DNA from 2 places in the Fulvimonas yonginensis genome. Region 2 is predicted to be linked to the other one. Evidence: predicted binding sites of a transcription regulator. Region 2 holds the regulator's gene; the other holds the start of a gene.

Region 1 (15,126 bases), on a different contig from region 2:
GGCACGCGTGCTGCTGCAGGACTTCACTGGCGTGCCCTGCGTGGTGGACCTGGCGGCGATGCGCGACGCGGTGGTCAAGCTCGGTGGCGACGCCACCCAGATCAACCCGCTGGCGCCGGCCGAGCTGGTGATCGACCACTCGGTGCAGGTGGATACCTACGACTCGCCCGCGGCGGTCGACAGGAACGTGGAAATCGAGTTCGAGCGCAACCACCAGCGCTACTCGTTCCTGCGCTGGGGCCAGAAGGCGTTCAACAACTTCAAGGTCGTGCCGCCGCGCACCGGCATCGTGCACCAGGTGAACCTCGAGCACCTGGCCCGCGTGGTGTTCACCGCGGAGAAGGACGGTCAGCTGTGGGCCTATCCGGACACCGTGTTCGGCACCGACTCGCACACCACCATGATCAACGGCGTGGGCGTGCTGGGCTGGGGCGTGGGCGGCATCGAGGCGGAAGCGGCGATGCTGGGCCAGGCGTCCTCGATGCTGATCCCGCAGGTGGTCGGCTTCAGGCTGACCGGCAAGCTGTCCGAAGGGGTCACCGCCACCGACCTGGTGCTGACCGTCACCCAGATGCTGCGCAAGCTCGGCGTGGTCGGCAAGTTCGTGGAGTTCTTCGGCCCGGGCCTGAAGCACCTGGCGCTGGCCGACCGCGCCACGATCGGCAACATGGCACCGGAATACGGCGCGACCTGCGGCATCTTCCCGGTCGACCAGGAAGCGATCAACTACCTGCGCCTGTCCGGCCGCGACGAGGCGCAGATCGCGCTGGTCGAGGCCTATGCCAAGGCGCAGGGCCTGTGGCACGACGAAAACACCCCGCAGCCCGAGTTCAGCACCACGCTGGAACTTGATCTGGCCGACGTACGCCCCTCGCTGGCCGGGCCCAAGCGCCCGCAGGACCGCGTGCTGCTGGAAGGCGTCGCGCAGAGCTTCCACGACGCGGTCGGCCCGCTCACCGCCAACCGCAAGGCCGGCGGCGGCAGCGCGCAGGTGACCAAGGACGGCCAGAGCTTCACCCTGAAGGACGGTTCGGTGGTGATCGCCGCGATCACCTCCTGCACCAACACCTCCAACCCGGCAGTGATGCTGGGTGCCGGACTGCTCGCCAAGAAGGCGGCGGCCAAGGGCCTGAGGGCCAAGCCGTGGGTCAAGACCTCGATCGGCCCGGGTTCGCTGGTGGTCACCGACTACTTCGAGAAGACCGGCCTGCTGAAGGAGCTGGAGAAGGTCGGCTTCTACATCGTCGGCTACGGCTGCACCACCTGCATCGGCAACTCCGGCCCGCTGCCGGCGGAGATCAGCCAGGGCATCGCCCAGGGCGACCTCGCGGTGGCCTCGGTACTGTCCGGCAACCGCAACTTCGAAGGCCGCGTGCATCCGGAAGTGAAGATGAACTACCTGGCCTCGCCGCCGCTGGTGGTCGCCTACGCGCTGGCCGGCACGCTGGACATCGACCTGACCCGCGACCCGATCGGCACCGGCAGCGACGGCCAACCGGTCTACCTCAAGGACATCTGGCCGACCAACCAGGAGATCTCCGACACCATCGCCGGCGCGATCAGCCCGGCCATGTTCACCAAGAATTACGCCGACGTGTTCAAGGGCGACAGCCGCTGGAACCAGATCGCCTCGCCCGACGGCGCGCTGTACCAGTGGGAGGATTCCACCTACATCAAGAACCCGCCCTACTTCGACGGCATGACGATGGAGCTGGGCCAGGTCGACGACATCCACGGCGCCCGCGTGCTCGGCCTGTTCGGCGACTCGATCACCACCGACCACATCTCGCCGGCCGGCTCGATCAAGAAGGACAGCCCGGCGGGCCGCTACCTGATCTCCAAGGGCGTCGACCCGAAGGACTTCAACTCCTACGGCTCGCGCCGCGGCAACGACGACGTGATGGTGCGAGGCACCTTCGCCAACATCCGCATCAAGAACCTCATGCTGAACGGCGTGGAAGGCGGCTATACCCTGCACGTGCCCAGCGGCGAGCAGATGGCGATCTACGATGCCGCGATGAAGTACAAGGCCGAGGGCACGCCGCTGGTGGTCATCGCCGGCAAGGAATACGGCACCGGCTCCTCGCGCGACTGGGCGGCCAAGGGCACGTTGCTGCTGGGCGTGAAGGCGGTGATCGCCGAGAGCTTCGAGCGCATCCACCGCTCCAACCTGGTCGGCATGGGCGTGCTGCCGCTGCAGTTCAAGCACGGCGAGAACGCGCAGTCGCTCGGGCTGACCGGCAAGGAGTCGATCGAGATCCTGGGCCTGCAGGGCGGCGAGTCGAAGGAAGCCAGGGTGATCGCGACCACGGCCGACGGCTCGAAGAAGGAGTTCGCCGTGCACGTGATGCTGCTCACGCCGAAAGAGCGCGAGTTCTTCCGCCACGGCGGCATCCTGCAATACGTGCTGCGCCAGCTGGCCGGCCGCAAGGCGGCCTGAGTCCGGACGCCGAAGAAGGCCGCCCACCGGGGCGGCCTTCTTTTTTGCTCGCAGCGCTGCCCCGCAGGGGGAAGCTTGCCCGCGCCGCCGTCCGCGACACGATGCAAGAGGCGTCGTGAGCAAGCCCGCCTCTCCATCTCCAACGAGCGCGCGCCACCGGGCTAGAGCTGCCGCTCCCAGGTCGCGCCGTAGCAGCGCCACTGGCCGCCCTCGCGGCGCCATGCGGATTCGACCCGGTACACGCCGGCGGCATCCGGCCACAACCGGCTGCCCTGGGTGAGGCTCACCGTGAACCGCGCTACCAGCCGCTCACCGTGCCGCTCGACACCCACCGGTCCCAGCGTCACCCCCACGTGCTCGCCGCGCAGCCGCGCCACACGCACCAGGTTGGCCAGGCCTCGCCGGTCCAGGCGGCCGGCATTGCCGTCGAAATCCTCGCTGAGCGGCTCGACCACTCCCGACGCATCGGCCGTCTCCGCCGCCTGCACCGCAGCGTCGATCGCCTCGCGCACGCGGGTTTCGTCCGGCGCGTGCCGGCAGCCGGCCAGGGCGAGCGAAAGCGCGACCAGGCCGCACGAAAGCAGCAATTTCATTGACCTCATCCTGCCTCCGATCCTCGCCAGGGCGCGGCTTGCCGCCATGCGCGGGCGTATGCTCCAATGCCAAGGCCGCAAGGCCGACGGGGAACAGGAACACTACATGAGCAACGAGCGTCCGTGGCTGGCCCACTATCCGCATGACGTACCGGCAGAGATCGACGTGAGTGCCTACGCGTCGGTGGCGGCGGTGGTGGAGGAGGCCTTCGGCAAGTTCCACGACCGGCCGGCCTTCGCCAGTTTCGGCAAGGTGCTCAGCTATGGCGAGATCGACGACCTGAGCCGCCGGTTCGCCGGTTACCTCACCGGCGTGCTGGGCCTGAAGAAGGGCGACCGGCTCGCGATCATGCTGCCCAACGTGCTGCAGTACCCGATCGCCCTGTTCGGCGCGCTGCGCGCCGGCGTGGTGGTGGTCAACACCAACCCGCTCTACACCGCGCGGGAACTGAAGCACCAGCTGGAGGACTCCGGGGCCAAGGCAATCGTGGTGCTGGACAATTTCGCCGCCACGCTGCAGGAGGTGCTCGGCGAGACCCACGTCGAGCACGTGGTCACCACCGGCATCGGTGACCTGCTGGGGTTCGCCAAGGGCACGCTGGTCAATTTCGTGCTGAAGCACGTCAAGAAGATGGTGCCGGCCTACTCCCTGCCGCAGGCGGTGCGCTTCCGCGACGCGCTGGCGCAGGGCGCCGCGCACCCCATGCCCGCCGTGGCGCTGGGCCACGACGACCTCGCCTTTCTGCAGTACACCGGCGGCACCACCGGCGTGGCCAAGGGCGCCATGCTCAGCCATGGCAACATGGTCGCCAACATGCTGCAGGCCGGCGCCTGGATCGGCGACCTGGCCAAGCCCGGCGAGGAGGTGATCATCACGGCCCTGCCGCTGTACCACATCTTCTCGCTGTGCGCGAACGGTCTGGTGTTCATGCGCCTGGGCGGCCTGAACTGGCTGATCACGAACCCGCGCGACATGCCCGGCTTCGTCAAGGAGCTCAGGAAATCCGGCTTCACCGCGCTCACCGGCGTCAACACGCTGTTCAACGGCCTGCTCAACACGCCCGGCTTCGCCGAGCTCGATTTCTCACGCCTGCACCTGACCCTCGGCGGCGGCATGGCGGTGCAGCGCGCGGTGGCCGAGCGCTGGAAGAAGGTCACCGGCTGCACCCTGGCCGAGGCCTACGGCCTCACCGAGACCTCGCCGGCGGTCTGCATCAACCCGCTGGACATCAAGGCATACAACGGCTCGATCGGCCTGCCGGTCCCGTCCACCGAGGTGGCGATCTGGTCGGAGGACAACCAGCCGCTGCCGATCGGCGAAGTGGGCGAGCTGATGGTGCGCGGCCCCCAGGTGATGAAGGGCTACTGGCGGCGGCCGGACGAGACGGCCAAGGTGCTGACCGACGACGGCTGGCTGCACACGGGCGACATCGCGCGGATGGACGCCAATGGCTACGTCTACATCGTCGACCGCAAGAAGGACATGATCCTGGTCTCCGGCTTCAACGTGTATCCGAACGAGGTCGAGGACGTCGTGATGCAGCACCCGGGCGTGGCCGAGGTGGCCGCGGTGGGCGTGCCGGACGAGCACTCCGGCGAAGTGGTGAAGCTGTTCGTGGTGCGCAAGGACCCCTCGCTCACCGCCGAGGCCCTCAAGCAGTTCTGCCACGACAACCTGACCGGATACAAGCGCCCGCGCCAGATCGAGTTCCGCGACGCGCTGCCCAAGACCAACGTCGGCAAGATCCTCCGCCGCGAGCTGCGCAACGAGCAGACCCGCGCCACCGCCTGACCGCACCGCCGAAACGACCGTGGGAGCGAGCTTGCTCGCGGTGCCTCTGTCCGAGTTCCCCGAGGGTGGCTCCCATCGCGCGCGAGCCCGCGCGCATTGGAACTGCTCCCGGGCTCAGTCCTCCTTCCAGTGCTCCAGGATGTCCGCGTAGCCGCCCAGCAGGTTCCACAGCGGCACCTGCTTGTCCTCCGGGATGCGCGAGTAGGCGAAGCCGATGTGGCGGTCGGAAATGCGTGCCACCACGGCCTCCAGGTGGATGTGCAGGTCGCGGCCGAAGATCATGTCCAGCACCCAGTTCTGGCCGGTTTCGCCCTGCCAGCCCAGTGGGCGGCGCAGCAGGGCGCCGGTCGCGGAAATGTCCACCAGCTCGGTCGGATGGGACTGCACCCCGTGGCTCATCAACACGGTGGTCTCGATGCGCATGCGCGCCGGCCGCAGGAACTTCGGACCCGACTCGTCCGCAACGTTGTCTTCGATCGTCATCTAACTCCCCAAGCGAGGCATGGCCCCGCTTTTTCAGACGTCCCCTGATGGTACGACGCACCAGGTAACGCCATCGCGATAGCGGTTCCCGTTGCCGGGCCGCCGGTCTCCAGGCGGTGAGCGGTGGACGGTACGCCGTCCGCTCCCCAGGCGAGCGCCACCCTCGCGCTCGCCTCGGACATCGGGAAGCAAGCGGCGTGCCACGTGCGCGAGGAAACCCGCGCCGTCGCGCGATCTTCACGAAAACGTATTCAAACTGCCGCGTCCGGCGCAGCGGCGACGCACCGTGTCACATGCTGCCCGGACTCCGCAGAGGCGCGGGCGACCGGTTGCGGCACATACTGGACTTGCCGCGACGCTGCCGCTAACCTGTCGATCCATGCACGGGGTCCAGCGTGCGCCGTGCCGGAGGGACCCGGCAAGCGCGACACGCCGCCCGGGATACCCGGCAGATCGACTTGAACCGTCCGTGGCGCAGCGTCGCCATCCTGTCCTGCGTCCTCGCCAGGGTTCATTGCCCGGTGCGGATGCCATGGTGGTCGCCTGAACCCGCCAGACCGAACCGCCGACGCGCGGCTTCGTCATGGCGCCGCCGCACGACGGCTTCCGCCGGCAACGGCACGCCAGCTAGAACCGACCGCCGGCCGCAAGCCGCGGTCACGAGGGGATACCCGTCCGCAGGGCACCGCCCGGCGACGAGCCAGGGTTTGAAGCATTGCCGGCCGCACGAGCGGCCTCACGACATGCATTGATGAGCACAGAACCGCAGCAGCCGGTCCCACCGCCGCAGGACGCCTTCGCGTCGATCCCCCAGCAGCAGGAAATGCCGCTGGCGATCGTGCGGGGTGAACCGCTGCTTCAGATGCCGCAGGATCTGTACATCCCGCCGGACGCGCTGGAGGTCTTTCTCGAGGCGTTCGAGGGTCCGCTGGACCTGCTGCTCTACCTGATCCGCCGGCAGAACCTGGACATCCTGGACATTCCGATTGCCGAGATCACCCGGCAGTACATGGAATACATCGACATGATGCGGGATGTGATGCGGCTGGAACTGGCCGCCGAGTACCTGCTGATGGCCGCGATCCTGGGCGAGATCAAGTCGCGCCTGCTGTTGCCGCGGCCGCCCGCCGAGGAAGGCGTCGAGGAGGACCCGCGCGCCGAGCTGGTGCGCCGCCTGCAGGAGTACGAGCGCTTCAAGAAGGCCGCCGAGGACATCGATACCCTGCCCCGGCTCGAGCGCGATACCGCGGTGGCGCAGGCCGAGGTCGGCGAGCGCAACGTGGTGAGGCTGCCGCCGCCGCTGGACCTGAAGGAAATGCTGCTGGCGCTCAAGGACGTGCTGCACCGCGCCGAGCTGTTCGGCCACCACGCGATCAAGCGCGAGGCGCTGAGCGTGCGCCAGCGCATGGGCGAGTTGCTGAGCCGCCTCGAGGACGGCGCATTCCACCGCTTCGAGAGCCTGTTCGACGTCAGCGAAGGGCGCCTGGGCGTGGTGGTGACCTTCCTGTCCATGCTCGAGCTGGCCAAGGAAATGCTCGTCGAGATCGTGCAGGAAGAGCCGCTGGCGCCCATCTACGTGAAGGCCAAGGCGACGTCCGCCGAGGAAAGCATCGACCTGCCGGCCGACGAGCCGGTGTCCGCCGCGGCCGACTGAGCCGCGCATCCATTCATCCGCAGACCGTACAGGCCATGCAGATCGAGCAACTCAAACCGATCATCGAGGCGGCGCTGCTCGCCGCCAGCCAGCCGCTCAGCGTGGCGCAGCTGGGCGAGCTCTTCGTCGAGGAGGACGGCGTCGACCGCGAAGCGATCGCCCGCACGCTCGAAGTGCTGGCCGGGGACTGCGCCGGCCGCGGCGTCGAACTCAGGGAAGTCGCCTCCGGCTTCCGCTACCAGGTCCGCCAGGACGTGCACCCCTGGGTGTCGCGGATGTGGACCGAGAAGCCCAGCCGCTACTCGCGCGCCCTGCTGGAGACCCTGGCGCTGATCGCCTACCGCCAGCCGATCACGCGCCCGGAGATCGAGCAGATCCGTGGTGTGGTGGTCTCCTCCAACATCATCAAGACGCTGGAGGAACGCGAGTGGATCCGCGTCGTCGGCCATCGCGACGTGCCCGGCAAGCCGGCGCTGTTCGGCACCACCCGCGCGTTCCTGGACTACTTCAACCTCAAGTCGCTGGACGAGCTGCCACCGCTGTCGGAGATCCGCGACCTGGAGGACCCGCAGCTGCGGCTCGACCAGGAGCCGCTGCCGCCGCCGGTGATCAAGGATCTGCCGGTCGACCCGGACGAGGAACGCGCCGAACGCTCCGCGACCGGCGAGGCCGACGAGGACAAGACGGCCGGCACGTCTGCCAAGGAATCCGCGGAGAACGAGGCGCCGGCGTCCACCGAGGTCGGCATCGAGGCGGCCGGTACCCGTGAAACCACCGCCGCCGCGTCCGACGACGAGGCGCCCCCCCCCATCCCTTCCGCCACTGCCGACGAGGCAGCAGCCCAGGCGGACGTCGACGAAGACGCCGCCGAGCAGGACACCGAGGAGTATCGCGCATGACTGCGCCGCAGAAATCCGTCTTGACCCTCAAGCGCGAATCCCGCGCCGAGGCCAACGCCCCCGCCCTGGAAGAACGGCTGCACAAGGTGCTGGCCAACGCGGGCCTGGGCTCCCGCCGCATGCTGGAACAGCGCATCCAGGCCGGCGAGGTCGAACTCAACGGCGCACCGGCCGGCATCGGCGCCAGCGTGCACGCCGGCGACCGCGTGGTGATCGACGGCAAGCAGTTCGTGGTCGCCACCGACAATCGCGACGACACCGAAGTGCTGCTCTACCACAAGCCCGAAGGCGTGGTGACCACGCGCGAGGATCCCGAGGGCCGCCCGACCGTGTTCGAGCAGCTGCCGCGCCTGAAGGGCGCCCGCTGGGTCGCGGTCGGCCGCCTGGACATCAACACCACCGGCCTGCTGCTGCTCACCACCGACGGCGAGCTGGCCAACGCGTTGATGCATCCGCGCAGTGGGCTGGAGCGCGAATACCTCTGCCGCGTGCACGGCGAGGTACCCGACGAGACCATCGAAAAGCTCAAGGCCGGCGTGGAGCTGGAAGACGGCCCTGCCCGCTTCGACGAGATCGCCATCATCAGCCGCGGCGGCAGCCACAGCTGGTTCCGCGTGGTGATCCGCGAGGGTCGCAACCGCGAGGTGCGCCGCCTGTGGGATTCGCAGGGTTTCCTGGTCAGCCGCCTCAAGCGCATTCGCTACGGCAGCGTGGAGCTGCCGCGCACGCTGCGCCGCGGCGAGTGTGAGGCGCTCTCCGAGGAAGCGATCAAGGAACTGCGCAAGAGCACCGGCCTGGGCCCGGCCCAGCCTGCGCTCACGCTGAGCCCGGTGCTGCACCAGCGCCGCGCCAGCCGCAGCGTCACCGAGTACCGTCCCGAGCGCGGCACCACTGCGGCCTGGAGCGGCGCCTACCACGACGAGGCACGCGAGCTGCGCGCATTCGACCGCATCCGCGAGGAGCCGGTGCGCGGCAAGCAGCAGCGCCGCCGGCCCGGCAAGGAAGTCAACGGCAACGTCGCGCGCCCGGAAAGGCCGGCCACCGGCGGCCGCCGCAAGAACAAGCGCGGCGTGGCGCCCGGCCAGGAGCTGCCGTCGGTGCGTACCTGGTTCGCCGGCGAGAGCCGTGACGGCGGTGCGCGCGGCAATGCGCCCGGTGGCAACCGCCGGGGCGGCAAGCCGGCCGGGGGCCGCGCTGGCGAAGCCCGCGGCGCGGGTCCCTACGCCGGCGTCGGTGGTGGCGGCAACCGTGGCACTCGCCAGGGTGGCGCATCCGGCCAGGGCGGCCGACCGCAGAGCCGCGGCAACCGCCCGCAGGGCCATGGCGGCGGTCGTCCGCAGGGTGGCCGCGGCGGCAACCGTCACGGCAACCGCTGATGAGCGTGCGCATCTACCACAACAGCCGCTGCTCCAAGTCGCGCGGCACGCTGGAACTGCTGCAGGCGCGCGGCATCGAGCCGGAAGTGGTCAACTACCTGGACACGCCGCCCAGCGTGGACGAACTCGAGGCCCTGCTCCGCCTGCTCGGCATGACGCCACGGCAGCTGCTGCGCACCGGCGAGGCCGAGTACACGGCGCTGGGGCTGGACGATCCGTCCGTGGACGACGAGGCCATTCTGCAGGCGATGGTCGCGCACCCCAGGCTCATCGAGCGGCCGATCGTGGTCGCCAACGGCAAGGCGGCCATCGGCCGCCCGCCGGAAGCGGTGCTTCCGATCCTGCCCTGATCGCCGACAGCCAGGCACCCGCTGCGGTCGAGGAGGGCGCGCGCACCGGGCAAGCATGTCCGTCCGCGGCCCCCGGGGCGGGCCACGGCGCGCCCTGCCCGAGACGCGGGTTCGCGCCCGCGCAGTTCGCGCCTGCAGTCAGTCGCCCGCGCCGAGCTCGATGCGGAACGCGTCCGCATCCATCCATGCCGGGAAGCGCTGGCGGTGCGACAGCAGCGGCGCCGGCTCCAGCCGCACGGTGACCAGCTGCTCCTGCGCGCCCAGTTCGACCAGCGCCTCGCCGATCGGGTCGATCACCGCGCTGTCGCCCGCGTAGGGCAGATCGTTGCCGTCCACGCCCACGCGATTCACGCCGATCACGTAGGCGAGGTTCTCGATCGCGCGCGCGCGCAGCAGCGTGCGCCAGGGCTGCCGCCGCGGCGCCGGCCAGTTGGCCACGAACAGGGCCAGGTCGTAGTCCATGCCACCGGCGGCGCTTTCCAGCCGGCGGTTGCGCAGCCACACCGGAAAACGCAGGTCGTAGCAGACCTGCGGCAGCACGCGCCAGCCTTTCAGCTCGACGACCAGCCGCTCGCGCCCGCCGCCGTAGCGCGTGTGCTCGCCGGCCATGCGGAACAGGTGACGCTTGTCGTACTGCGCATGGCTGCCGTCCGGGCGCATCCAGAACAGGCGGTTGTAGACGGTGCCGTTCTCGCTGATCGCCAGGCTACCGCAGACCACGGCGTCCACCTCGGCCGCCAGCGCACGCAGCCACGCCACGCCCTCGCCGTCCATCGTCTCGGCGCTGGCGCGGGTATCGTTGCTGAAGCCGGAGAGGAAGGTCTCCGGCAGCACGATCAGGTCGCTGCCGCGCGCCTGGCGCACCAGCATGCCGTAGTAGTCGCGGTTGGCCGGGGCGTCGTGCCAGCGGGTGGCGCCCTGCACCAGGCTGACGGTCAGCGGTTGCATGTTCACAGGCGGCATAGGCGCTCCGCGGCGGCCGCCATGGTGGCATCGCTCTTGGCGAAGCACAGGCGCAACAGGCGCGTGCCCGGCGGGCACTCGTAGAACGGCGTGAGCGGAATGCCGGCCACGCCGCCCTGTTCGACCAGCCAGCGCGAGAAGGCGACGTCGTCCTCGTCCCGGATCGCCGCGTAGTCGACCAGCTGGAAGTAGCCGCCCGGCACGTCCAGCAGCTTGAGGCGCGAGGGCGCGAGCAGCGCGCGGAAGCGGTCGCGCTTGGCCTGGTAGAAGTCCGGCAGCTCCAGGTAGTGCGCCGGGTCGCTGGCGAGGAATTCGGCGAAGGCCGTCTGCGCCGGGTGGAAGGTGCAGAAGGTGAGGTACTGGTGCACCTTGCGGAACTCGGCCGAGAGCGCCGCCGGCGCCACGGCGTAGCCGACTTTCCAGCCGGTGCAGTGGTAAGTCTTGCCGAAGCTCGATACCGCGATGCTGCGCTCGGCCAGTTCCGGGTGGCGCAGCACGCTCTCGTGGCGCGCGCCGTCGTAGACGATGTGCTCGTACACCTCGTCGGAGAGCACCACGATGTCGGTATCGCGGGTGATCTCCGCCAGCGTGTCCAGGTCGTCGGCCGACAGCACCGCGCCCGACGGGTTGTGCGGGCTGTTGACCAGGATCATGCGGGTCCTGGGCGTGATGGCGTCGCGCACGCGCTGCCAGTCGATCGCGAAGTCGGGCAGCGTCAGCGGGATGTGCACCGCACGCGCGCGCTGCAGCTCGATCGCCGGCTCGTAGGAGTCGTAGGCCGGGTCGAAGACGATCACCTCCTCGCCCGCGCGCACGGTGGCGGCGATCGCCGCGAACAGTGCCTCGGTGGCGCCCGAGGTCACCGTGATTTCCGTGCCCGCGTCCACGCGTCGGCCGTACAGGCGCTGCGTCTTGAGCGCGATCTGCTCGCGCAGCGGCGCGGTGCCGATGCCGGGGGCGTACTGGTTCCTGCCCTCGGCCATCGCGCGGGTGAGCGCGTCGCGCAGCGCCTGCGGCGGCTCGAAGTCGGGGAAGCCCTGCCCCAGGTTCACCGCCTGGTGATCCAGCGCCAGCTGGCTCATCACGCTGAAGATGGTGGTGCCGACCTTGGGCAGCTTGGTCTCGATGTTCATGTACGGAGGTATGGAAGGCCAAACGGTAAGCCTAGCACGGCTCACGTGGGCGGCTGGTCGAGCGGCGGCAGCGGACGTTCGCGGCACTGCTCGTGCTTCTGCCGCGTCGCTTCCGGCAGGCGCTCGGCGAGGAAGTCCACCAGCGCGCGCACGCCCGGCAGCATGCCGCGACGGCTGGGGTAGACGAAGTGCATGGTCCCCTCGGGCACGCTCCAGTCCGGCAGCACCACCTCCAGCTCGCCGCGGGTGATCGCCGGCGCGCAGACGAACTCCGGCAGCAGGGTGACGCCCAGGCCTCGGCGGGCCGCTTCCAGCAGCAGCGCGAACTCGCCGGTGACCAGCCGGGCGGTCATCTCCACCGAGATGCGCTCGCCTTGGGCGTCGATCAGCTCCCACACCTGCGCCCCTTCGTGCTCCTGCATCGACAACGCGGGCAACGCGGGCAGCTCCGCCGGCACCTTCGGTCGTCCCAGCCGGTCGAGCAAGGCGGGGCTGGCCACCGCCAGCACGCGCGACAGCCCGAAGGTGCGCATGACCAGGTTGGCGTCGGTGTCGAGCTTGGTGCGCACGCGGATCGCGATGTCGTAGCCCTCGCCCACCACGTCCACGCGGCGGTTGCTGGAAAGCACGCGCACCTGCACCTTCGGGTACTGCGCCATGAAATCCGGCAGCACGTGCGCGACCACCGTCTGCGCCAGCGACACCGGGCAGCTCAGCCGCACCACGCCGCGCGGCTCGGCGCGCAGCTCGTCGACCGCCTCCTGCGCGGCGCGCGCCTCCTCCAGCACCGCGCGGCAATGGCCGTAGAAGCGCTCGCCCACCTCGGTGACCACGAAACGGCGGGTGGTCCGCTGCAGCAGCCGCACCCCCAGGCGCTCCTCCAGCTGGGCCACCCGCTTGCTCAGCCGCGACTTCGGAATGCCCAGGGCCCGGCCGGCCGCGGAGAAACCGTTGTGCTCGACCACCATGGCGAAGAAGTAGAGGTCGTTGAGGTCCTGCAAGGTGCCGTCGAGGGGCATGGGATTTGTTTCCTTTTGAGAACGATAAGTTCGATTCTAGCCGTCTTATCAAGCGATTGTCGCAAAACTATCGTAGCTCCTGTCGCCGGTTCAGCCGGCCCTTGATCGGAGTCACGCCATGAAACTGCTGCACATCGACTCGAGCGCCCTGGGCAATCACTCGGTCTCGCGCGGGCTATCCGCCGACATCGTGGCGCAGATCCGCCGCGCCCGCCCGGACGTCACCATCCGTTACCGCGACCTGGCCGCGCAGCCGCTGCCGCATTGGACCCCCGTTGCCGACGCGGCCGACCCCGCCGCCGTGCTGGGCAACGAAGTGATGGAGGAGTTCCTGGCCGCCGACGTGATCGTCCTCGGCGCGCCCATGTACAACTTCGGCATCTCCAGCCAGCTCAAGGCCTGGATCGACCGCATTGCGGTGGCCGGCAAGACCTTCCGCTACACCGCGAACGGCCCCGAGGGCCTGGCCGGCGGCAAGCGGGTGATCGTCGCCTCCAGCCGCGGCGGCTTCTACGGCGAAGGCACCGCCGGGGCGGCGATGGACTTCCAGGAGAACTACCTGCGCGCGGTGCTCGGCTTCCTCGGCATCACCGACGTCGAATTCGTGCGCGCCGAAGGCGTGGCGGTGAGCGCCGAGCACAAGGAACGGGCCTTGGCGGCGGCGAAGGAGGCGATCGGCACGCTGCTGCCGAAGGCGGCGTAGCCAGGACGGGACAGGGTTCGGCGAGCCAGGGACCGTGCACTGCCGGACCCCCACCCCAGTCCTTCACCCCAGCCCCTCGCCCGGCGGGAGACCCCTCGCCCGGCGGGAGAGGGGCTTTTCGCGTCCGGCCGGTGGAAAAAGCCGGCGCGCCCCGACACACTGCGGTGTATCCCTCAACAGGAAGCCGCGCGCATGAACCGCACCCTGCGTCTGTCCCTGCTCGCCCTGCTGGTTGCCGCGCCGGCCCTGCAGGCGGCCGATCTCTACGTGCACAACGTCAAGGGCTACACCCTCGACGGTCACGGCAAGCTGCAGCGCTTCGACGCCCTGCTGGTGGACGACGGCAAGGTCGTCGCCACCGGGAGCGACGCCGCGCTCGCCAAGCGCGCGGGCGACGCGAAAGTGGTCGACGGCCACGGCAGGACCCTGTTGCCCGGCCTGATCGATGCCCACGGCCACGTGCTGGAGCTGGGCTACGCGCTCACCCAGGCCGACCTCACCGGCACGCAATCGCTGGACGAGGCGCTGGCGCGGATCAAGGCGTACGCCCGGGCCCACCCCGACGCCCGCTGGATCACCGGCGGCGGCTGGAACCAGGTGATCTGGAAGCTCGGCCGCTTCCCCACCGCGAAGGAGCTGGATGCGGTGGTTCCGGACCGGCCCGTGTGGCTGAGCCGCGTAGACGGCCACGCCGCCTGGGCCAACAGCGCGGCGATGAAGCTTGCCGGCATCACCCGCGACACCAAGGATCCGCCGGGCGGCCGCATCGAGCGCGATGCCCAGGGCGACCCCACCGGCGTGTTCGTCGACGGCGCCACTGCCCTGGTCAACGCCGTGGTGCCCGAACCCACCGACAAGGAACGCGCCGCGGCGCTCGACACCGCGCTGGCGGAGATGGCGCGCGTGGGCCTGACCGGCGTGGACGACGCCGGCATCGACCTGCCCAACTACCGCCTCTACCGTCGCTACGCCGACGAGCACAGGCTCACCGCGCGGATCTACGCCATGGTCCGCGATACCGGCAAGGATTTCGACACGGTCACCGCCGACGGCCCGCTGGACGGTTACGGCGACGGCTTCCTCACGGTGCACTCGGTGAAGCTTTACGCCGACGGCGCGCTGGGCAGCCGTGGCGCGGCGATGCTCTCGCCGTACAGCGACGATCCGCACAACCACGGCCTGCTGTTCATGAGCCCGGGCACCATGGTGTCCAAGATCGAGAAGGCCTTCGCCAAGGGTTACCAGGTCAACATCCACGCGATCGGCGATGCGGCCAACCGCGAGGTGCTGGACAGCTTCGCCGCCGCCTACAAGGCCTATCCGCAGGCCCGGGCCTTGCGCAACCGCGTCGAGCACGCGCAGATCGTGTCGCTCACGGACATCCCGCGCTTCGTGCCGCTGAATCTCGTCGCCTCGATGCAGCCCACCCACGCCACCTCCGACATGAACATGGCGGAGGACCGCATCGGCCACCAGCGCATCGAGGGCGCCTACGCCTGGCGGCGTTTCCTCAAGCAGGGCACGGTGGTCGCCTTCGGCTCGGACTTCCCGGTCGAATCGCCCAACCCGTTCTTCGGCCTGCACGCGGCGGTGACCCGGCAGAACCACCAGAACCAGCCGCCCGGCGGCTGGTACCCCGACCAGAAACTGAGCCTGGTCGAGGCGCTGCGGGCCTTCACCCTGAGCGCGGCCTATGCCGGGCACGCGGAGAAGACCCAGGG
Region 2 (15,126 bases):
TGCTGCTGCACGCCCAGGGCCGGACCGACGCCGAACGGGAGCGCTGGCAGTGAGGGAGTGGCTGCGCGACCGCCGCCTGCTGGCGGCCATCGTGGTGCTGGCGCTGGCCGCCGGCACCGCGCAGCTGCTGCTGTGGTGGATCGGCCCGGCACCCAGGGCCAATGCCTTCGTCGGCCCGCCGCGCTCGGGCTACACGCTCAGCGATTTCAAGCTGACCCAGTACGGCCAGGACGGCCTGCCCAGCTTCCGCATCACCGCGCCCCGGCTGGAACGGCGCGAAGGCGACGACTCGCTGTACATCAATGCGCCGCAGTTCGACCTGCCCTCCAACCAGCCGGACGTTCCGGACTGGCGCGGCCACTCGCTGTACGGTTGGGTCAACCACAACGGCACCCTGCTCAAGCTGCAGGGACCGGTCTACATCAGCCGGCCGGCGTTCGACCACACGCCCGCCACCGAGATGCGCACCTCCGACGTCACCGCCTGGCCGAAGGAAAACCGCCTCGAGACGGCGGCCGCGACGCAGATCCGGCAGGGAACTTCTACAATCACCGGCGTCGGCATGCGTGCCAACCTCAACAACAAGCATCTGGAGTTGCTCGATGACGTCCACAGCACGCTCATGCCAAGCAAGCGCGGTTCTTAGGCTGGCCCTGCTGACGGCCGGCCTGCTCGCGCTGCAGCCGGCGCTGGCCAAGCGCAGCGACCGCGACAAGCCGGCCGACATCGTGGCCAAGTCCTTCGACGGATCGCAGCAGGACAATGGCTACATCATCTACAAGGGCCAGGTGCGCATCACCCAGGGCACGCTGCAGGCGACCGGCGACCTCGCCAAGGCCTACCTGGACGGCGACAACAACGTCACGCGCGTGGTGCTGACCGGCTCGCCGGCGCACATCCAGCAGCTCGACGACGCCGGCAACCTGATGGAAGGCAATGCCGCGACGATCGACTACGACAACGTCAAGGGCATCGCCGTGCTCACCGGCAACGCCATGGTCAAGCAGCAGGGCCGCGGCGAGGCCCACGGCGACAAGCTCACCTACGACACCGGCACCAGCCAGATGACCGGCGAGAGCCGCGGTGACGGCCTGGTGCACATGATCTTCAAGCCCAAGCCGCGGCCGGCCGGCAGTGCGCCGGCAAGCCGGCCCGCCGCGTCCGGCACCGCACCGGCGCCCGCGGCCAGCGCACCCGCACCCGCGCCCGCCACCAGTGCCGGGCAGCCCTGACCGATGCTCGCCGCGGAAGGTCTGCAGAAGCGTTACCGCTCGCGCCAGGTGGTGCGCGATTTCGGGTTCTCGATCCGCCAGGGCGAGGTGGTCGGCCTGCTCGGTCCCAACGGCGCCGGCAAGACCACCTGCTTCTACATGGTGGTCGGCCTGGTCGAGGCCGACGGCGGCAGCATCCGGCTCGATCGCCAGGACATCACCGGCCTGCCCATGCACGCGCGCGCGCGGCTGGGCATCGGCTACCTGCCGCAGGAGCCCTCGGTGTTCCGCCGGCTCAGCGTGGCCGACAACATCATGGCGGTGCTGGAGCTGCGCGAGGGGCTGAGCGCGCGCCAGCGCAACGAGGAGCTGGAAAGCCTGCTGGACGAGCTCAAGATCGCGCACATCGCCACCCAGAAAGGCATCAGCCTTTCCGGCGGCGAGCGCCGGCGCGTCGAGATCGCGCGCGCGCTCGCCGCGCAGCCGCGCTACATGCTGCTGGACGAACCGTTCGCCGGCGTCGACCCGATTTCCGTGGGCGAGATCCAGCGCATCGTGCGCCACCTGAAGGAACGCGGCATCGGCGTGCTGATCACCGATCACAACGTGCGCGAGACGCTGGGCATCTGCGACCGCGCCTACATCCTGAACGACGGCGAGGTGCTTTCGCGCGGCACCCCGGCGCACATCCTCGCCGACGAGAAGGTGCGCGAGGTGTATCTGGGGCGTGAATTCAGGTTGTGACGCAAGGCCCGCGCCGGCCCGCGGCCGCTATGGTCGCGTCACGAGCGCCGGGGTAGGATGACCCCACGTCCTTCCCCCATGGCTGGCATGAAACCTGGGCTCCAGTTCCGCCTCAACCAACAGCTCACCCTGACGCCGCAGCTGCAGCAGGCGATCCGTCTGTTGCAGCTTTCGCAGCTCGAGCTGGAAGCGGAACTGCGGCAGATCGCCGAAAGCAATCCGCTGCTGGAGTTGGAGGAGGAAGCGGCCACGCCGGACGGCGAGGAGGAGAGCTACGCCGCCACCCCCGCGGAAGCGCCCAGCGTCGACCACGACGTCGACGACACGCCCGAGTGGGCCGAGACCGATGCGCCGGCCGAGACGCCGATCGACTTCTCGCTGGGCAGCGCGGGCAGTGCCGGCTCCCGCCCGGACGAGGATTTCGAGCCGCAGAACGCCGCGCCGGAGACGCTGCAGGAACACCTGCTGTGGCAGCTCAACCTGTCGCCGTTCAATTCCCGCGAGCGGCTGATCGCCACCGTCATCATCGACGCGCTCAACCCCGACGGCTACCTGTCCGAGGGGCTCGAGGGCGTACTGGCCGCGCTGCCGGCCGATCTCGACGCCAGCGCGGAGGAGATCGAGGTCGTCCGCCGGCAGTTGCAGCGCTTCGACCCCACCGGCATCGCCAGCCTGGACCTGCGCGATTGCCTGCGGGTACAGCTCGAGCAGTTCGACGCCACGACGCCGCACCGGGACCTGGCGCTGCAGATCGTCGCCGGCGAGCTCGAGCTGCTGGCGCGCAACGACCTGGCCAGGATCGCCCGCAAGCTGCGCGCCAGCGAGGACGACGTCGCCGCGGCCGCGCTGCTGATCCGCGGCCTCGACCCGCGCCCGGGCGCCGCGCTGGACGCCACGCCCGTGGAGTACGTCGCCCCCGACGTCTACGCCTACCGCGACGGGAGCCGCTGGAAGGTCAGCCTCAACCCCGATTGCCAGCCGCGGCTGGGCCTCAACCAGCACTACTGCAGCCTGATAGCGCAGGCGCGTGGCGAGGATGCCAGCTGGATGCGCGGCCAGCTGCAGGAGGCGCGCTGGCTGATCAAGAGCCTGGAGTCGCGCGCCGAGACCCTGCTCAAGGTGGCCGAGGCGATCGTGCGTCGGCAGAGCGCCTTCCTCGACTACGGCCCCGAAGCGATGCACCCGCTGGTCCTGCGCGAGGTGGCCGAGGAAGTCGGCATGCACGAATCGACCATCTCGCGGGTGACCACGCGCAAGTACATCCACACGCCGCGTGGCACCTTCGAGCTCAAGTACTTCTTCTCCAGCGGCGTCGCCACCGAGGATGGCGGCGGCGCCTCGGCCACGGCCATCCAGGCCATGATCCGCAAGCTCATCGAGGCGGAGGACCCACGCAAGCCGCTGTCCGACCAGGCGCTGGCCGAGGAGCTCAACCGCAAGGGCATCCAGGTCGCGCGCCGCACCGTGGCCAAGTACCGCGAGGCACTGCGCATCCCCAGTTCCAGCGAGCGCCAGCGCGCCGGCTGAACAGCGCACTTGCAACCCGCCGGAACGCTCCCATACGAACGAAAGACCGGCATGCCGAAACCCCGCGGCATGCGAACCCGCCGCCCACCGGCGGCTTGTACCAGAGGAGGCGACCCATGCAGTTCCAACTCACCGGCCAGCAGATCGAAGTCACCCCGGCGTTGCGCGCCCATGCCGAGTCCAAGCTCGATCGCCTGACCCGCCTCGACGAAAAGTGCCTTGGCCTGACCATGGTGCTTTCGGTGGACAAGCTGCAGCATTGTGCCGAAGCCACCCTCACCACCTCGGGAGCGGCCCTGCACGCCGCCGCCTGCGAGGCCGACATGTACGCCTCCATCGACGTGGTGTTCGACAAGCTGGTCGCGCAGCTGCGCCGCTACCGCGACAAGCTGACCGACAAGCACCAGCAGGAAGCGCGCGAGGCACGGCAGTTCGGCTGACGGCCTCGGCCGATCGCGGTCCAGGACCCGCCTTCCGAGGCGGGTCTTTTTTTGCGTGGCAGGCGCCGCCCGGCGCATTCCGAACGCGCCGGGACAGCCAGGCCGCACGCACCACCCCCAACTGGCACAATGGCGCCCACCGCCTACCGGCAGGGGAGCCACTTGGAACGTCTGACCGCACGACAACTCTTCGACGGCGTCCACGAGCGCATGGGCCTGCGCTGGGTGTCGGGCATGCGTGGCGAAGGGCGCGTGCTCGAGCGCGGCGCGACCGCCACGCGCCGGCCCTCGCTGATCGGCTACCTGAACGTGATCTACCCCAACAAGGTGCAGATCATCGGTACCGAGGAGCTCAACTGGCTGGACGGCCTCGATTCGCGCCAGCGCTGGGAAGCGATGCACAAGATCGCCGCCTACCAGCCGGTGGCGCTGATCGTGACCAAGGACCAGACCATCCCCTCCGACCTGCGCGAGGTCGCCGAGGAGACCCACACGCCGCTGTGGATCAGCACCAAGCGCGGCCACGAACTGCTGACCTGGATGCAGTACCACCTGGCGCGCATGCTGGCGCCGCGGATCACCCTGCACGGGGTGTTCCTGGAGGTGTTCTCGATTGGCGTGCTGATCACCGGCGAATCGGGCTCGGGCAAGAGCGAGCTGGCGCTGGAGCTGATCAGCCGCGGCCACCGCCTGGTTGCCGACGACGCCACCGAATTCACCCTGATCGCTCCGGACGTGATCGACGGCACCTGCCCCGAGCTGCTGCAGGACCTGCTGGAAGTGCGCGGCCTGGGCGTGCTCAACGTGCGCGAGATGTTCGGCCACACGGCGGTCAAGCATTCGAAGTACCTGCGCCTGGTGGTGCACCTGAAGCCCATGCGCGAGGGCGAGGACATCGACGCGATGACGCGCCTGACCGGCGATACCAGCCACCGCGAGATCCTCGAGGTGCCGGTGCCGATGATCACCATCCCGGTGGCGCCCGGCCGCAACCTGGCGGTACTGGTGGAAGCCGCGGTGCGCCATCATATGCTCAAGAGCAAGGGCATCGACCCTGCGCAGACCTTCATCGACCGCCAGGCGCACCAGATGCGCCGGCTTCCGCCCTGGTGAACCTCGTGAGTGCCAACGAGCCAACGCTGCCTGGCAGCCTGAACGATTCCAACGCCGTGCACCTGGTGGTGCTCACCGGCATGTCCGGCGGCGGCAAGACGGTCGCGCTGCGTGCGCTGGAGGACCTGGAGTTCTACTGCGTCGACAACCTGCCCAGCGGGCTGCTGCCGCAGCTGGTGCAATCGGTGATGCAGGACGGCGGAGGGCGCCGCCGGCGTATCGCGGTGGGCGTGGACGTGCGCAACCGCGGCGAAGACTTCGAGCACATGCCGCTGGTGCTGTCCGAGCTCGCCGCCGCCGGCGTGCACGTGCACCTGGTCTTCATCGACTGCCGCGACGAGGTGCTGATCAAGCGCTACTCGGAGACCCGCCGGCGCCACCCGCTGGCGCTGCGCGGCGTCTCGCTGGCCGATGCGATCGCCGAGGAGCGCCGCCTGCTGCGCCCGCTGATCGGCATTGCCGAGAAGGTGATCGATTCGAGCGAGCTGAACGTGCACCAGCTGCGCCGCCTGATCGCCACCGGCTACGCGCAGGCCACCGAAGGGCTCACGCTGATGTTCCAGTCCTTCGCCTTCCGCCGCGGCCTGCCGCTGGATTCGGATTTCGTGTTCGACGCGCGCTGCCTGCCCAACCCGCACTGGCAGCCGAAGCTGCGGCCGCTGTCGGGCAAGGACGCGCCGGTGCGCGAGTTCCTCGAGGCCGATCCGCTGGTCGGCGAGTATTTCGCCGATACCGCGCGCTGGCTGGACGCCTGGCTGCCCCGCTTCGAGCAGGACGACCGCAGCTACGTCACCATCGCGGTGGGCTGCACCGGTGGGCGGCACCGCTCGGTCTACCTGGTGGAGCGCCTGGCCGCGCACTACCGCGCCCGCCGCGAAGGCGTGCTCACCTTCCACCGCGAGCTCGAGTGATGGGCGCGGATCGGGTCAAGCGGGAGCGGATGCGGTGAGCGTGGGCGTGCTCCTGATGACGCACGAGGCGGTCGGCAAGGCGCTGATCTCCGCCGCGAAGCACGTCATGCCCAAGCTGCCGCTCAAGGTCGACGCGGTCGAGGTACCGGCGCAGGCCGATCCCGACGTGATGCGCACACTCACCGCGCACCACGCGCGCGAGCTCGACCAGGGCGACGGCGTGCTGGTGCTGGCCGACCTTTACGGCGCCACGCCCTGCAACATCGGGCTGTCGCTTTCGGCGCTGGGCGTGCGCCTGCGCTGCGTCTCCGGACTCAACCTGCCGATGCTGCTGCGCGTGCTCAACTACGCCGAGAAACCGCTGGACGAACTGGCGCAGATCGCCGCCCATGGCGGCCGTGGGGGAATCTTCATTGACCATGCTTGAACAGGACATCGTCGTCTCGAACAAACTCGGCCTGCACGCGCGCGCCTCGGCCAAGCTGGTGCAGCTGGTGCAGGGCTTCACGGCCACCGTGTGGCTGGTCAGCAAGGGCCGCGAGGTCAACGCGCAGAGCATCATGGGCGTGATGATGCTTTCGGCCGGCATCGGCACCCCGCTCACCGTGCGCGCGGATGGCCCCGACGAGGCCGAGGCGCTGGCCGCCGTGGTGGCGCTGTTCGAGCGCAAGTTCGACGAGGGGGCCTGACGTGCGGAACGGGGATCGGGAAACCGGGAACGGGTGGCGCGCTGCCGGTTCGCGCGGGCGCGCGCGCGTTCGCCGCGCGCCGCATGCCCGCCGTTGCCCGTTCTCCGTGCCCGGCGTCACGGGAGCCGTGCCATGAGGCAACTTCTTCCCGGCACCCCGGCCTCCAAGGGCATGGCGCTGGGCCGTGCGCGGCTGGTGCAGCCGAGCCGCTACCTGGTCGACACCCGCCCGCTGGCCGAGGAGGAGGTCGAGGAGGAGCTCCAGCGCCTGCATCGCGCGCTGGATACCGCACGGCAGGAACTGCACGATCTGCGCAGCAAGCTGCACGGCGCGCTGGCACGCGAGGTGAACGAGTTCATCGACGCGCACAGCCTGCTGCTGGACGACGCGGAACTGCTGCGCGGCCTGGACGAGCTGGTGCGCGTGGGCCACTACCGTGCCGGCGTGGCGCTGAAGAAACAGCGCGACCGCCTGGCCAAGGTGTTCGAGGCGATGGACGATCCCTACCTGCGCAGCCGCCGCGAGGACGTCGACCAGGTGATCAACCGGGTGATCTCCGCGCTGCAGCGCCAGACCAGCCGGGAGGAGCGCAAGCTGGCCGCGCGCGTGGGCGAGATCCTGGTCGCCGACACCATCGCGCCGGCCGACATGGCGCATCTGGTCGGCAACGGGCTGCTCGGCGTGGTGGCCAGCTCCGGCAGCGCCTACTCGCACAGTGCCATCCTCGCGCGCAGCCTGGACCTGCCGATGCTGGTGGGCGTGCGCGACGCACTGGCGACCATCCACGACGACGACCTGATCCTGCTCGACGCCGAGCGCGGCGAGACCGTCGTCCATCCCACCGCGCAGGACCTGGCCCGCTACCGCGCGTGGCAGCGTGAGGCAGCGCAGGAAGGGCGGCGGCTGGCCAAGCTGGCGAATGCGCCCACGCGTACGCGCGACGGCGTGCCGATTCGCCTGTTCGCCAATGCCGAGACCGCCGCCGACATCGCGCTGGCGCGCGCCCGCGGGGCGGACGGCGTGGGCCTGTACCGCACCGAGTTCCTGTTCCTCAAGCACAAGGGCCTGCCCTCCGAGGACGAACAGTTCATCGCCTACCGCGACCTGGTGCTGGGCATGGGCGGCCTGCCGGTGACCATCCGCACGCTCGATCTCGGCGCCGACAAGGCCGATGCCGCCGGCCTGACGCTGCGCGGCGAGGACAACCCGGCGCTGGGTGTGCGCGGCGTGCGGCTGTCGCTGCGTTATCCGGCCGTGTTCACCACCCAGATCCGCGCCATCCTGCGCGCCGCCTGCTACGGCCCGGTGCGCGTGCTGGTGCCGATGGTCACCCAGCCGGACGAGTTGATCGCGGTGCGCACGCTGTTCAAGCTGGCCCGCCAGGATCTCAAGCGCGAGGCGATCGACCTGCCCGAGAAATTGCCGCTGGGCGCGATGATCGAAGTGCCGGCCGCCGCGCTCAACGTGCGCGCGCTGCTGGAGCACGCCGACTTCCTGGCGATCGGCACCAACGACCTGGCCCAGTACGTGCTCGCCGCCGACCGCGGCAACGACGGCCTGGAGAACATCTACAACCCGCTACAGCCCGCGCTGCTGCGCCTGATCGCCTACGTGATCACCGCTGGCCGCCGCGCGAACAAGCCGGTCAGCCTGTGCGGCGAGATCGGCGGCGACGTCAACTTCACCGCGCTGCTGCTCGCGCTGGGCCTGTGCGAGTACAGCATGCATCCGAGCCAGCTGCTGCACGTGCGCGACCGCCTCGCGCTGCTCGACCATGCCGCATTGCGTCGCCAGGCCGCCCGCCTGGTCCGAGCCCGCACCCACGAGGAAGTCGCGGCGTTGCTGGAGGAGCTGGGCCAGTGACCGGGGTTGCCGGCGACACCACCGCGCCGCCGGGACGCCGCCGCCGCGCAGGCATCGCCGAGCGCGCCACCCGGAGCCGGGCACCCTTCGCCCGCCCTGCCCGCCGGCGGCCGTTTGCCGGGCTGACCGCGAACGCAAAGAAAAGCCCTCCGTAGAGGGCTCTTCGTTCGGCTGGAGGAGCGGCGCCGTCAGAACGGAATGTCGTCGTCGTCGAAGCCGCCGCTTTCGGCCGGCGCCGGCGCGTTCTGGCGCGGGGCGTTGCCGTAGTCGCTACCACCGCGCGGCTGGCCGCCGTAGCCGCCGCCCTGGCGCTGGCCACCCCCCTGCGGGCGCTCGCGGTAGCCACCGCCACCGGCGCCGCCCGTGCCGCCACCCTCACCGCCGCCGCCGAGCATCTGCATCTCGTTGGCGATGATGTCGGTCGAGTAGCGCTCGATGCCGTCCTTGTCGGTGTACTTGTCGGTGCGCAGCGAACCCTCGATGTAGACCTGGCGGCCCTTCTTCAGGTACTCGCCGGCGATCTCGGCCAGGCGGCCGAACAGCTTCACGCGGTGCCACTCGGTCCGTTCCTGCTTCTCGCCGCTCTGCTTGTCGGTCCATTGCTCGGACGTGGCGATCCGCAGGCTGGTGATCGCCGTGCCGCCGCCGGTGTAGCGGGTCTCCGGGTCCGCGCCCAGGTTGCCGACGATGATGACCTTGTTGATGCCGCGTGCCATGTGGATTCCTCGCTGTGCTGAGGCCGGCGCGTGCGCCGGCCCCCGTCATGGGTTCGCCGGCGGCGCCGGCGGCTCGATCCCTATCATACTTGCCTGCCCCGGCCACGCACGCCGCGTCGCGTCCGCCTGCGCCGCGGCGGGCTGCCCGGATCGGCCCGCATCGCGGTCGGTGGACATCCCGCGACGTGACGCGCGGCCGCCCGGGGCACGCTGCGACTCACACCGCAGGCGTCGCTCCCTGCGGCGCGGCCGGCAGATGCTCCACGGCCTGGCCGGAGGCGACCCAGGCATCGAGGCCACCCCGCAGGGGACGCACCCGCCGGTATCCCTGCGCCATCAGCAGCCGTGCGGCCCGCGCCGCGGACACCTCGTTGGGGCAGTTGCAGTAGAGCACCAGCTCGCGCTCGCGCGGCACGTCGGCCAGCAGCAGGTCCAGCGTCAGCGGATCGAACACCTGCGCGCCGGGAATGCTCCGGCCATCCAGTTCGCGCGAACCGGCCGCACGCACGTCCAGCACCAGCGGCGGCTGCGCCGAACGCAGCGCCTGCGCCAGTTCCCCGACCTCGATGCGCGCCATGCGCAGCGCCACCAGCAACCGCCGGCGCTGCCACCACTTGAACAGGATGTAGGCCGCGAGCAGGGCGACCAGCAATTCGACCGCCAGCGTGCCGGCGCCCTCGAACGCCGTCAGCGCATGCTCGACGCCATCGGCGAACACGTAGCCCAGCGCCACCGCCAGACCGGCCCACAGCAGCGAGCCCAGCGCGTCGAACAGCAGGAAGGACCGCGCCGGCAGGCCCATCGCACCGACCAGTGGCGGCGCCACCGTGGACAGGCCCGGCACGAACTTGGCCACCAACAGCACCGGCGCACGCCAGCGCTGGAAGCGCAGCTCGGACTGCTTCACGCAGGAATCCGGCGAAAGCGAGATGCGGCAGAGCGTGCGCATGACGCCGGCACCGTAGCGGCGCCCGGCCTGGTACCAGGCGAAGTCGCTTAGCAGGCAACCGGCGAGCGCGACCAGCAGCACGCCGCCCAGCGGCAACCGGCCGGCAGCGGCGAGCGCACCGGCCACCACCAGCGTCGGCACGGCCGGCAGCGGCAGGCCGGCCTGCTCGACCAGCACGTTCAGGAAAACCAGCAGCAGGCCGTATTCGGCGATCAGCGCGATGATCTGGTGGGACACGAGGCCAGCCTCGCATGGGTGGGATGCCGGCGCATATGGGGGCGGCACCCGGCCGGCGCAATCGGCCCGCTCAGGCCACCTGGCCGGCCACCGCGCGGGCGGCGATGCGGCGTGCGCCGATCGCCACCAGCGGCAGCCACAGCAGCGTGGCCGCCGCCGCGCAAAGGAACACGCCGCTCACGCCCAGCCGACCCAGCGCCAGCCCGCCGATCGCCCCGCCGACGAACGCGCCGAGGAACTGGCTGGTCGAATAGGCGCCCATCGCCGCGCCACGCAGGTGCGCCGGCGCCAGCCGCGACACCAGGCTGGGCAGCGCCGCCTCGAGCAGGTTGAAGGCCGAGAAGAACGCCGCGGCCGAGACGCCCAGCCAGGCCAGGTGGCCATCCGTTCGCGCGAAGCCGAGCAGGGCCAGTCCGATCGCCGCCACGCAGGCCTGCACGATGCGCAGGCTCTGCCCGATCTCCTTCATGCGGTGCAGCGTGGCGCCCATCACGAAGGCGGCGGTCGCCATCACCGGCAGGTACAGCTCCCAGTGGCGCTCTACCGGCAGATGCAGCCGCGCGGCCAGCAGCAGCGGCAGGCCGACGAAGCTCGCGGTCAGCAGCAGGTGCAGGAAGAACACCGAGCCGTTGAGCACCAGCAGCCGGCCGTCACGCAGCATCGCCAGCACGCCTGCCAGGCTGGCTGCCGCAGGTGCGCGCGCGCGTTCGGGTGTCGGCACGATCGCCCACAGCAGCACCAGCGAGAGCAAGGCCAGCACCGAAGTGGCGCCGAACAGACCGGACAGGCCACCGATCGCCTCCAGCGGCGGCCCGAGGATCAGCGCCAGCAGGAACGCCACGCCGATCGACACGCCAATGATGCCCATCACCTTGCCGCGCTGCTCCTCGCGGGTGAGGTCGGCCGCCAGCGCGGTGCCGGCCCCGGCCACCGCGCCCATGCCCTGCAGCGCGCGGCCGACCACGATGCCCTCTAGCGTGTGCGCCAGTGCCGCCACCAGACCACCGGCGGCAAAGATCAGCAGCCCCAGCGTGATCGCCGGCTTGCGTCCCATCCGGTCGGACAGCAGGCCCAGCGGGATCTGCAGCAACACCTGGCCCAGCCCGTAGACGCCGAGCGCCAGGCCGATCAGCAGGTCGCTGGCGTCCGGCATGCGCCTGGCGTAGAGCGAGAACACCGGCATGATCAGGAACAGGCCGAACAGGCGCAGGCTGATCACGCAGGCCAGGGTGAGGGCGCTGCGGCGTTCGAGGGGGGAGAGTCGGCTCACCGGAACGGCTGGGTGCAGGAAGGCATCGCCCGATTATACGAGGCCGCCTACGGTAGCCGGTTGCGGCGCCGTGTCGCGGCGCCGCGCGCGGCGGGCATGGCCCTATAATCGGCCGTCTTGCCACCCGGACTCCCATGCGCCCGATGCCTGCCGACGCCAGCCGCCCCGCCGACTTCGCCACCGTGCGCGAACTGGCCGCCGCCGACATGCGCCGCGTGGACGCACTGATCCGCAACCGGCTCGCATCCGACGTGGTGCTGATCAACCAGATCGCCGACCACATCATCGCCGGCGGCGGCAAGCGGCTGCGCCCGATGCTGCACGTGCTGGCCGCCGGCGCGGCCGGCTACGCGGGCGCGCAGCACATCAAGCTCGCCGCGGTGATCGAGTTCATCCACACCTCCACGCTGCTGCACGACGACGTGGTCGACGAGTCCGACCTGCGTCGCGGCCGCAAGACCGCCAACGCGCTGTGGGGCAACGCCGCCAGCGTGCTGGTCGGCGATTTCCTCTATTCGCGCTCGTTCCAGCTGATGGTGGAACTGGACGACATGCGCGTGATGCGCATCCTGGCCGACACCACCAACACCATCGCCGAGGGCGAGGTGTTGCAGTTGCTCAACATCGGCAATGCCGACGTGGACGAGGCGGCCTACCTGGCGGTGATCGAGCGCAAGACCGCGGTGCTGTTCGCCGCCGCCACCGAACTGGGCGGCCTGCTCGGCGGGCTGCCGGCCGCTCAAGTGGCGGCGCTGCGCCGCTACGGCATGGAGCTCGGCTACGCCTTCCAGATCGCCGACGACCTGCTCGACTACACCAGCGATGCCGACACCCTGGGCAAGAACGTCGGCGACGACCTGGCCGAGGGCAAGCCCACCCTGCCGGTGATCTATGCCCTGCAGCAGGCCTCGCCGGCGCAGGCGCAGGCCATGCGCCACGCGATCGAGCATGGCAGCCTGGAATCGCTCGACGAGGTGGTGGGCGTGATCCGCGCCTCCGGCGCCATCGAGCGCACCCACGCGCAGGCCGTGCGCCACGCCCGCGCCGCCCGCGAGGCCCTGGCCACCCTGCCCGCCTCGGTGTACCGCGACGCGCTCGCCGCGCTGGCCGATTACTCCGTGCAGCGCGCGTTCTGAGCTCGCGGAAGCCCGCCCGGCTTCCGCGTGCACGCGGTCACGGCCTTCCGGCGAAGGCAGCGTCCAGCCACTCGTGCATCAGGCGGTAGCTGCGCGCAGCGGCGCGCGCGTCGTACTTGCAACCGGGCGTGTTCTCGCCGACCTCGGTGAAGCAGTGCACCGCGTTGCCGAGCACCACTAACTGCCAGTCGGCGGAGCTGGCGCGCATCTCGTCCATGAACGCATCCGCATCCGGCATGGTGCCGCGGTCGTCCGCGCCGTTCATCACCAGCACGCGCGCCTTGAAGTGGTCCGGCAACGCCGGCTTGCCCGCGGCCAGCGCGCCGTGGAAGGACACCACCGCGGCCACGTCGGCGCCGCTGCGCGCCAGGTCCAGCACCGCCGAGCCGCCGAAGCAGAAGCCGATCGCGGCGAGCCTGCCCGTATCCAGCGGCGCCTTGCCGGCCTGCGCCTTCAGCTGTGCCAGCGCCTGGTTGGCGCGATGGCGCATCAGCGCGCGATCGGCGTACAGCGGCTGCACCGCCGCCTTGGCCTCGGCATCGTTCTTCGGCCGCACCCGCTCGCCGTACATGTCGGTCACCAGGATCACGTACCGCTTGCCGGCGATCGATTCGGCCTTGCGCACCGCCTCGTCGCTGACCCCGTACCAGTTCGGCACCATCACCAGGCCGGGCCGCCGGGCCGGACCGGCATCGTCGTAGACCAGCACGCTGTGGAAACGGGTGCCGCCGTCGGTCCACTCGACCGGGCGGTGCACCATCTTGGCCTGGGCCGCAAGGGCCAGGGGGAGCGACAACAGGGCGAACAGGACACGACGCATGGCGACGACTCCGAACGAAGGGAAAAGGCGCTCCGGCCGTTGTTCCGCAGGCATCCTGCCGGCAGTGGGATGGGTCAGCGCCCGGCCGCGTGCGCGACGATGCGGCGCTTGAGCGGGTCGAGCCGGTCCGCCAGGCGTACGCCGAGCGCACGCGCGGCGACCAGCGGCGGCGCCTGCCACGCGTAGATGCGCCCCAGCGCGTCGAAACTCCAGGCATCCAGCGTGTCCGCGCTGCGGCGCCGGCGGGCGTAGCGGCGCAGCACGTGCGCCGCGGCGATGTCGCGCCCCGCCGCACGCGCGGCCGCCAGCGTGTCGCGCAGCTCGGCCACGTCGCGCAGGCCCAGGTTCACGCCCTGCCCGGCCAGCGGGTGCACCGTGTGGGCGGCATCGCCCAGCAGCACCAGGCGCTCGGCCTGGTAGCGGTCGGCCAACTGCAGCTTCAGCGGGAAGGCCGCGCGCCGGGTGGTTGCCTGCACGCACCCCAGGCGGAAATCGCTGGCCACGCCCAGTTCCGCGCAGAAGGCGGCATCGTCCAGCGCCAGCACGCGCCGCGCCTCGGCCTCGGGCAGCGACCACACGATCGAACTGCGCCCGTCGGCCAGCGGCAGCAGGGCCAGCGGGCCGCCCGGCAGGAAGCGCTGCCAGGCGGTGGACTCGTGCGGTCGCTCCGTGGCCACGTGGGCCACCACCGCGCGCTGGCCGTAGTCGCGGCCGTGCGTGTCCAGCCCGGCCAGGCGGCGCAGGGGCGAACCGGCCCCGTCGGCGGCGACCAGCAGGCGTGCCGACAGGCTGGCGGCGCCGCCGTCGAGTTCGAGGTCGATCCGGTCCCCGTGCGCCTGGAAACCGGTCACCTGCGCGGGACACAGCCGCTGCACGCCGGCGCGTTCCAACGCCCGCCACAGCGTCCACTGCACGAGGTTGTTCTCGACGATCCAGCCCAGCCAGGCGCGCCCTTCGGCGGCGGCGTCGAAATCGATCGCCGCGCCGCTCTGCGCGTCCCACACGTGCATCCGCGCGTAGGCCGCGGCGCGGCTGTCGCGGATGGGCGCCCACGCCTCCAGCGCCTCGAGCAGCGCGACCGACGAGGGCGCCAGGCCGACCACGCGCAGGTCGACCTCCTCCTCGCGACGCCAGGGCGCGGGCTCGCGCGCTTCCAGCAGGGCGGTGGCGAAACCGGCGCGCGCGAGCGCCAGCGCGGCGGCGGCGCCGACCATGCCGCCGCCGACCACCGCCACGTCCAGCAGCGCGGCACGCCGGCGCGCTTCCGGGCACGGCGTGCTCACGGCGTGCGCTCCAGCACGGCCTGCGGTGGCGTGCCCCGGAAACCCATGCCGCGCCGGAGCAGCGCATGCTTCAGCGGCGGCACGCGGTCGCAGGCGAGCAGCGCCATCGAGCGCAGTGGTGCGAGCCACGGCTGCGGCAGGCAGGCCAGTTGCACCAGGCCGTGGCTCATCGCCATGGTGCCTTCGCGGTCCGGCGCGCGCCTGGCCGCGTACGCCG

Evidence for each region. The regulator sigma-54, encoded in region 2, starts transcription at its own class of promoters, with help from an activator protein. The targets are predictions, from matches to a motif close to TGGCACGNGCNTTGC.
Region 1: the regulator sigma-54 is predicted to act here: its motif matches at 5,497-5,511, upstream of WAT24_RS14765 (PilZ domain-containing protein).

What each region holds. Positions count from the first base shown of each region.
Region 1 is NZ_JBBBNY010000014.1:3,810-18,935, reverse strand. It holds gene acnA (aconitate hydratase AcnA) at 1-2,440, shown strand, start outside; gene WAT24_RS14775 (hypothetical protein) at 2,602-3,033, opposite strand; gene WAT24_RS14770 (AMP-binding protein) at 3,140-4,825, shown strand; gene WAT24_RS14765 (PilZ domain-containing protein) at 4,940-5,308, opposite strand; gene WAT24_RS14760 (segregation and condensation protein A) at 6,060-6,962, shown strand; gene scpB (SMC-Scp complex subunit ScpB) at 6,998-7,861, shown strand; gene WAT24_RS14750 (pseudouridine synthase) at 7,858-9,237, shown strand; gene arsC (arsenate reductase (glutaredoxin)) at 9,237-9,587, shown strand; gene WAT24_RS14740 (amidohydrolase) at 9,726-10,550, opposite strand; gene WAT24_RS14735 (pyridoxal phosphate-dependent aminotransferase) at 10,538-11,683, opposite strand; gene WAT24_RS14730 (LysR substrate-binding domain-containing protein) at 11,725-12,702, opposite strand; gene WAT24_RS14725 (FMN-dependent NADH-azoreductase) at 12,821-13,405, shown strand; gene WAT24_RS14720 (amidohydrolase) at 13,598-15,126, shown strand, end outside.
Region 2 is NZ_JBBBNY010000002.1:105,980-121,105, reverse strand. It holds gene WAT24_RS03610 (KdsC family phosphatase) at 1-53, shown strand, start outside; gene lptC (LPS export ABC transporter periplasmic protein LptC) at 44-646, shown strand; gene lptA (lipopolysaccharide transport periplasmic protein LptA) at 603-1,232, shown strand; gene lptB (LPS export ABC transporter ATP-binding protein) at 1,236-1,955, shown strand; gene WAT24_RS03590 (RNA polymerase factor sigma-54) at 2,043-3,482, shown strand; gene hpf (ribosome hibernation-promoting factor, HPF/YfiA family) at 3,599-3,922, shown strand; gene hprK (HPr(Ser) kinase/phosphatase) at 4,085-5,035, shown strand; gene rapZ (RNase adapter RapZ) at 5,041-5,946, shown strand; gene WAT24_RS03570 (PTS sugar transporter subunit IIA) at 5,981-6,373, shown strand; gene WAT24_RS03565 (HPr family phosphocarrier protein) at 6,366-6,635, shown strand; gene ptsP (phosphoenolpyruvate--protein phosphotransferase) at 6,768-8,498, shown strand; gene ssb (single-stranded DNA-binding protein) at 8,687-9,214, opposite strand; gene WAT24_RS03550 (VTT domain-containing protein) at 9,432-10,400, opposite strand; gene WAT24_RS03545 (MFS transporter) at 10,471-11,670, opposite strand; gene WAT24_RS03540 (polyprenyl synthetase family protein) at 11,805-12,806, shown strand; gene WAT24_RS03535 (dienelactone hydrolase family protein) at 12,844-13,626, opposite strand; gene WAT24_RS03530 (FAD-dependent oxidoreductase) at 13,701-14,909, opposite strand; gene ubiH (2-octaprenyl-6-methoxyphenyl hydroxylase) at 14,906-15,126, opposite strand, start outside.